2 regions of the Rhizobium sp. NZLR11 genome follow, and region 1 is predicted to be linked to the other one. Evidence: riboswitches for the same ligand, from Rfam matches in the RefSeq annotation. Region 1 holds a riboswitch; the other holds the start of a gene.

Evidence for each region. Region 1 has a riboswitch for S-adenosylmethionine ahead of HJB83_RS29055 (O-succinylhomoserine sulfhydrylase). Riboswitches for the same ligand answer to the same signal wherever they lie in the genome.
Region 2: another riboswitch for S-adenosylmethionine. It lies ahead of metA (homoserine O-succinyltransferase); the one in region 1 lies ahead of HJB83_RS29055 (O-succinylhomoserine sulfhydrylase).

What each region holds. Positions count from the first base shown of each region.
Region 1 is NZ_JABDWD010000024.1:23,187-26,846, reverse strand. It holds gene HJB83_RS29070 (hypothetical protein) at 1-31, shown strand, start outside; tRNA gene HJB83_RS29065 (tRNA-Gly) at 60-133, opposite strand; gene HJB83_RS29060 (2'-deoxycytidine 5'-triphosphate deaminase) at 192-1,286, opposite strand; SAM riboswitch at 1,360-1,438, shown strand; gene HJB83_RS29055 (O-succinylhomoserine sulfhydrylase) at 1,482-2,666, shown strand; gene apaG (Co2+/Mg2+ efflux protein ApaG) at 2,932-3,324, shown strand; gene HJB83_RS29045 (Hsp33 family molecular chaperone) at 3,471-3,660, opposite strand, start outside.
Region 2 is NZ_JABDWD010000006.1:204,193-207,852, forward strand. It holds gene HJB83_RS12995 (hypothetical protein) at 1-23, shown strand, start outside; gene HJB83_RS13000 (ABC transporter ATP-binding protein/permease) at 72-1,934, opposite strand; SAM riboswitch at 2,089-2,166, shown strand; gene metA (homoserine O-succinyltransferase) at 2,217-3,140, shown strand; gene HJB83_RS13010 (aldose epimerase family protein) at 3,303-3,660, shown strand, end outside.

The DNA of each region.
Region 1 (3,660 bases):
ATATAAGCCTATCCGGTTCTTTGGGGATTAGGTGTTGGTCGGCTTCGCGTGCGGGAAGCTGGAGCGGGTGAAGGGAATCGAACCCTCGTATTCAGCTTGGGAAGCTGCTGCTCTACCATTGAGCTACACCCGCGATAGCTGAGATTTCCAACAGATGGGGGCCGCTGTCAAGTCGCGGCAGCCGGGAAGTCTCAGATGCGGAAGTGCTTCGAGAGTTTGAGGCCTTGGGCCTGGTAGTTGGAGCCGAGGCCGGAGCCGTAGAGGCTGGTCGGCTTTTCCTGCATGTGTTCGTAGACCAGGCGGCCAACGATCTGGCCGTCTTCGAGGATGAAGGGCACTTCGTGGCTGCGCACTTCGAGCACGGCGCGGCTGCCGCGGCCGCCGGCCGGCGCATGGCCGAAGCCCGGATCGAAGAAGCCGGCATAATGGACGCGGAATTCGCCGACCAAGGGGTCGAACGGGGTCATTTCGGCGGCATAATCCGGCGGCACATGCACGGCCTCGCGCGAGACGAGGATATAGAACTCGTCGGGATCGAGGATCAGTTCGTTGCGGCCGCGGCTATAGAGCGGTTCCCAGAAATCGTAGATGTCGTGCTGGGCTTTCTTGTCGACATCGACGACGGCGGTGTGGTGTTTGCCGCGATAGCCGATCAGGCCGTCTTCGTCTCCGGCGAGGTCGATCGACAGAGCGATGCCGCTGCCGGACACATTCGGCTGCTTGCTGGCGACCAGCGTCTCGCTTTCATGCAGCTTCAACAGCTCCGGCTCGCTGAGCAAAGCATGGCCGACGCGGAAGCGGATCTGCGACAGGCGCGAGCCGCGGCGTACGACGATCGGGAAGGTGCGCGGGCTGATTTCCAGATAGAGCGGTCCGGAATAACCGGCCGGGATCTTGTCGAACTCCTGGGCATAGTCGGTGATGACGCGGGTGAAGATATCGAGCCGGCCGGTCGAGCTCTTCGGATTGGCCGAGGCCGACATGTCGGCCGGCAGCGCTAAGCTCTCCATCAGCGGCACGATGTAGACGCAGCCGGTTTCGAGCACCGCGCCTTCGGAAAGGTCGACCACATGCAGGCTCAGCCGGTCGAGCTTGTCGGCCACCAGATGCGAGGGGCCGGGCATGAAGCTGGCGCGCACGCGAATAGCCTTGGCGCCCAGGCGCAAATCGAGGCTTGCCGGCTGGATCTGGTCGCGGTCCAGCTCCCGTTCGGAGATCAGACGACCCGTTTCAAACAGCGCTGATATCGCGCCGTCCGCCAGAATTCCCGTTTCACGAGCCATCATGCCTCATCCATCATTTGCCGCCGACAAAACCAAACTCGGGGAATTGACGCAAGCAGCTAACAGCAGTATTGCAGAATTATCCCGTGGTGATTTGGCCGGTCGGCTTGCAGCCACGTTAAACAAGTGGCTAAAAAGACCGGGTTGAAAACCGGTCTGCTTTTGCGACCGGTTTTTTTGTTATGTGAAGGTGATGGCATGAGCAAGACCTGGCGCCCGGCAACCCAACTCGTCCACGGCGGAACCTTGCGTTCGCAATATGGCGAGACGTCCGAAGCAATCTATCTCACGCAGGGTTTCGTCTATGACACGTCGGAGGCGGCCGAAGCCCGCTTCAAGGGCGAGACGGAAGGCTACATCTACGCCCGCTACGGCAGCCCGACCAACGACATGTTCGAAAAGCGGATGTGCATGCTCGAAGGCGCGGAAGACGCCCGCGCCACCGCCTCCGGCATGGCGGCCGTCACCGCGGCGGTGCTCTGCCAGGTCAAATCAGGCGACCATATCGTCGCGGCGCGCGCGCTGTTCGGTTCCTGCCGCTGGGTTGTCGAGACATTGGCGCCGAAATACGGCATCGAGTGCACGCTGGTCGACGGCCGGGATCTTGCAAATTGGGAAAAGGCAATCCGGCCGAACACCAAGGTGTTCTTCCTGGAAAGCCCGACCAACCCGACGCTCGAAGTGGTCGATATCTCAGGTGTTGCCAAGCTCGCCAACCAGATCGGCGCCAAGGTTATCGTCGACAACGTCTTCGCCACGCCGCTTTTCCAGAAGCCGTTGGAGCTCGGCGCCCATATCGTCGTCTATTCCGCCACCAAACATATTGACGGCCAGGGCCGCTGCCTCGGCGGCGTGGTGCTGGCCGACAAGGACTGGATCGACGAGAATCTGCACGACTACTTCCGCCACACCGGCCCGGCCATGTCGCCGTTCAACGCCTGGACGCTGCTGAAGGGCATCGAGACGCTGCCGCTGCGCGTGAAGCAGCAGACTGAGAATGCGGCGAAGATCGCCGATTTTCTGGCCGAGCAAAGCAAGGTCGCCAAGGTGATCTATCCCGGCCGCAAGGACCATCCGCAGGCCGATATCATCGCCAAGCAGATGACCGGCGGCTCGACCCTCGTCGCCTTCGAGCTGAAGGGCGGCAAGGAAGCCGCCTTCGCGCTGCAGAACGCGCTCGATATCATCAAGATTTCCAACAATCTCGGCGACAGCAAGAGCCTGATCACCCATCCGGCAACCACCACCCACAAGAACCTGTCGGAGGAGGCGCGCGCCGAACTCGGCATTTCCCCGGGTACGGTCCGCCTTTCGGCCGGCATCGAGGATACCGACGACCTGATCGAGGATTTCGCCAAGGCGCTTGCCAAGGTCTCGGCCTGATCCAGGGATATTGGCGGCCGGACCTCGCTTGGGGTTCGGCTCGCCAGACCTCACCGGCGTTCGGCTCGCCGGACCTCAGCAGGTTGAGGCCGGGGGAACAAGCTCGGTCGCGCCGGCGTTCGGAAGTGGAATTGACACCGACAATTAGGCTTAACGATCGAAACACTTCGATCACGACCGTTTTAGTGACGATCAACGTTCCGTTTCTTGACGGGCAGGGCCTCTTATAAGATACGGGTAACATATCTTGACTAAGGTGCAAGGCATGTATCGCGCCCTCACAAAAGATATCGAAGTCGTCGTCGAACCATTCTATCTGGAGGAGCAATCCGATCCGGACGACGATCGCTATGTCTGGGGCTATCGGATTGTCATCAGCAACAATTCCGGCATCGCCGTTCGCCTGGTCAATCGCTATTGGAATATCACCGACCAGAATGGACAGGTGGACGAGGTCACCGGTCCGGGCGTCGTCGGCGAACAGCCGCGGCTCAGCCCCGGCGACACCTACGAATATTCCTCCGGCTGCCCACTCGACACCCCCTCCGGGCTGATGTTCGGCCATTACCAGATGGAAACGGACGAAGGCGACACCTTCGATGTCGACATTCCCGCCTTCTCGCTGGATTCACCGGGGTTGTTGCGCGTGCTCAACTGACAGGCCGGCCCGAAATCATTTTGCCCGCTTGATAGATTGCCGACACCGGCCCCTCATCCGCCTGCCGGCATCGACCGGGGTCGAGACCGGTGGCTCGACCCCGGCAAGGGTTAGGGTGAGGGGCAGATATCAGGGGCCAACCGAGCCTATTCGGCCGGCTGAAGTTCGACCGGCTCGAAGCGATAGGTGGTCGAGCAGAATTCGCAGGTGACAGCGATCTCGCCATCTTCCTGGCTGGCCTCGATCTCCTCGGCAGAGAAGCCCTTCAGCACGCCCTTGATCTTGTCACGCGAACAGCTGCAGCGATCGAAGACGGCGCGCGGTTCGTAGACGCGC
Region 2 (3,660 bases), on a different contig from region 1:
ATGGCATCACGCCGCCGATGTGACCAGCGTGAAATTCAAAGTGATATAGTGTCTATCGGACGCACGGCGCTCTACAGCGCCGGCGCGGGCATGGCGGCAGCGCCGGTACTGGCGCTGGTGCCGGTCTGAGCGAATTGCTGTTGCTGCTGCGGTTCCTCAGATCTTGCCGGCAGCGCCTGCAGATGCAGCACGCGCGGCTTGAGCGCCTCGAGATAGGCCTCGGAGCGGCCGATGTAAATCATGCCGCTTTCCGGCATGGAGGTCAGCAGTTTGGCCATCATCTCCTGCCATTCCGGCTCCATGCCTTCCAGCACTTCGTCGAAGATGATCCAGCGCGGGCGCACAAGAAGCAGACGGGCAAAGCCGATCGCCTTCTGTTCATCGCTGTCGAGCAGCTTGTCCCAACGGGCGCGGGTATCGAGCCTTGCGATCAGCGAATGCAGGCCGGCTCTGTCGAGGGCCGTCTCGACAGCGGCTCGCTCGTAGGCATCAGGACTTGCGGGAAAGGCCAGCGCCTCGCGCAGCGTGCCGCCGGGAACATAAGCGATCTGCGGGACGAACAGCATGTCGTCGATCGGCGGCAGGCCCATCGTGCCGCTGCCGCACGGCCAGAGGCCGGCCATCGCCTGGAAGAGTAGCTTGCGGTTGACGCTGTGATCGCCGTTGATCATGATTTTTTCGCCGGCCTTGATCACGACATCGGTTTCACGCAGGCGGAAACCGCCGCATTCGTCGATCTCTTCACCGATCTTGGCAACGATCACCACATCCTTCAACGTCAGCGTGTCGGGCGCGGTGTTTTCATAGGCGATGCCGTCCTTCTGGGCGAATTCCTCCTCCATGTCGAGCAGCGCCTGGCGGAAATCGGTGACGCGCATCAGTGTCGCGCGCCATTCGGCGATCGGGCCAAAATTGGCGACATACCAGCGCAGCGCCGTGTTGACCTGATTGAAGGCGCCGACCGACATCATCAGCTGGCCGAGGGTGAGGCCGCCGGAGAAATAGGCGGGGGCGGCGACGATGATCGGGATGACGATCACCAGCCAGCCGTAGCCGGCCGAAACCCAGGTGAGGTTGGTATTGGCCATGGCGAGCCGCTTGACGACCCTCAGTACCGAGCTGATATCGGTGTTGATGCGCCGGCGCTCATTCTCCTCGCCGCGGGCAACGGTGATTGCCGGCATGTTCTCGTTGGCGTGCATCAGCGTGAAGCGAAGCTCGGCCTCCTTCGAGAAGCGGTCGGCATTCAGCTTGACCAGTTTGCGGCCGACGACCTGGCTCAGCACCGAGGCGGAGGCGGCGTAGAAAATCGCCGCCCAGACCATGTAGCCGGGAATGGAGAAGCTGTGGCCGCTGATGTGGAAGATGAAGCCGCTGGAAAGCTCCCAGAGCACGCCGATGAAGCTCACCAGAAGAATGGTCGACTGCAGCAGGCCGAGAACGAGCCCTGTCGTGCTTTCGGCGAGGTTGCGGGAATCCTCATGCAGGCGCTGGTCCGGATTGACGCCGATCAGACCGCTCGAAGCAAGCCGCAGTGCCCGCTTGCGCTTCAGCCACTGATCGACGAGGTCGCGCGACAGGCCCTCGCGCATATAGAGCGCGGTCATCTGATTCAGCCATGCCTGCAGCACGTTGAGCAGCAGCAGCGTGCCGGCGATCATCGCGAAGATTTCGAGCTGGTGGAAGAATTCACCGAGATCGCGGCGCTCCAGCGAGTCGTAGAAGGGAGCATTCCACTGATTGAGGATGACCTGGCCGTAGGACGTCAACAGGATGACGAGGATCAGCACGGTCGCCAGAAACAGCACCTTGCCACGCACTTGCGAATTCCAGAATGCGGAGAACATAACCCCGAGGCGATTCGTCAGGCTGAGATCATACCCCACCCTATCGTGCCTTCGGATGCCCGGCCTCCCCTCGATCTTATCTGCCATTACGCTTTTCCAACATCGCCCATGCTTACCATTATTAACATGGTGGCGTTACCGGTCTATCAACAGATTCTATCAGTCATTAAACTGTGATGATGCTTGCATGCATCGCTCCTGCGTGCATTCGGCAGTTGATTCGCGGTCCGACTGGGGCTAATTAAAGCTCCGTGGTGATTTGGCCGGCCGGCTTGCAGCCACGTTAAAAAAGTCGCTAAAGGGCCGCGTGCGGACCGGTAGCGATTTTTTTCGCCGCCGGTTTTTTGTTTTTTTGATCGAGTGACCGCAATGCCCATCAAGATCCCCGATACGCTGCCCGCCTTCGAAACCCTGGTTCAAGAGGGTGTGCGGGTGATGACCGAGACGTTGGCGATCCGTCAGGATATCCGACCGCTGCAGATCGGGCTGCTCAACCTTATGCCGAACAAGATCAAGACCGAACTACAGATAGCCCGACTCGTCGGCGCCTCGCCACTGCAGGTCGAGCTGTCGCTGATCCGCATCGGCGGCCACAAGGCGAAGAACACGTCCGAAGATCATCTGCTCGCCTTCTACCAGACCTGGGAGGAAGTGAAGCACCGCAAGTTCGACGGTTTCATCATCACCGGGGCGCCGATCGAGCTTTTGCCCTATGAAGACGTCACCTATTGGCCGGAAATGCAGCAGATTCTCGACTGGACGGAAACGAACGTGCATTCGACGATGAACGTCTGCTGGGGCGCGATGGCGGCGATCTATCATTTCCACGGTGTTCCGAAATACGAGTTGAAAGAAAAGGCCTTCGGCATCTACCGCCACCGGAACCTGAAGCCATCCTCCATCTATCTCAACGGCTTTTCCGACAATTTCGAGGTGCCAGTGTCGCGTTGGACCGAGGTGCGCCGCGCCGATATCGAGCCATCCGAAAGCCTGGAGATCCTGATGGAATCAGGCGAGATGGGTGTCTGCCTCGTGCACGAAAGGAGGGGGCGGCGGCTCTACATGTTCAATCATGTCGAATATGATTCCACATCGCTTTCCGACGAGTATTTCCGCGACGTCAACGCCGGCGTGCCGATCAAGATGCCGCACAACTACTTCCCGCATAATGATCCGGCGCTGACGCCGCAGAACCGCTGGCGCAGCCATGCGCATCTCCTGTTCGGCAACTGGATCAACGAGATCTACCAGACGACCCCCTTTGATGTGGAGGAGATCGGCACGGACCTCTGAAGCGTCGGACTGCGCCTCGGCCGATGCCGGGGCGTTTCTTCTGATCCGACCGGTTGCGGTTTGGAGCAAATGCGGGCAGGTTCCGCTCCTGAAACCGAAAGCGTTGTGGGTCTTTGTGACGCACAACGCTGAAAAACTTTGAATGAGAATGGACGGTCGATCATGTCGGATAAGTTGGAGCGGGAAGTTTTCGGGCAGACGAAGGCAGGCGAGACCGTCTATCGCGTCGAGATCAAGGGCGGCGGGCTGACGGCCAAGATCATCACCTGGGGCGCGGTCATCCAGGATCTGCGTCTTAAGGGACATGAGGCCCCACTGCAGCTCGGTTTCGACGATTTTGACAGCTACCCGCTCCATTCGGCCTATTTTGGCGCGACGCCGGGCCGCTGCGCCAACCGTGTCGGTGGCGGCGCCTTCACGCTCGACGGCAAGGACTGCCAGCTCGAGCTGAACGAAAATGGCGTCACCCATCTGCATGGCGGCAGCGACAATATCGCCAAACGCAACTGGACGGTCGTCG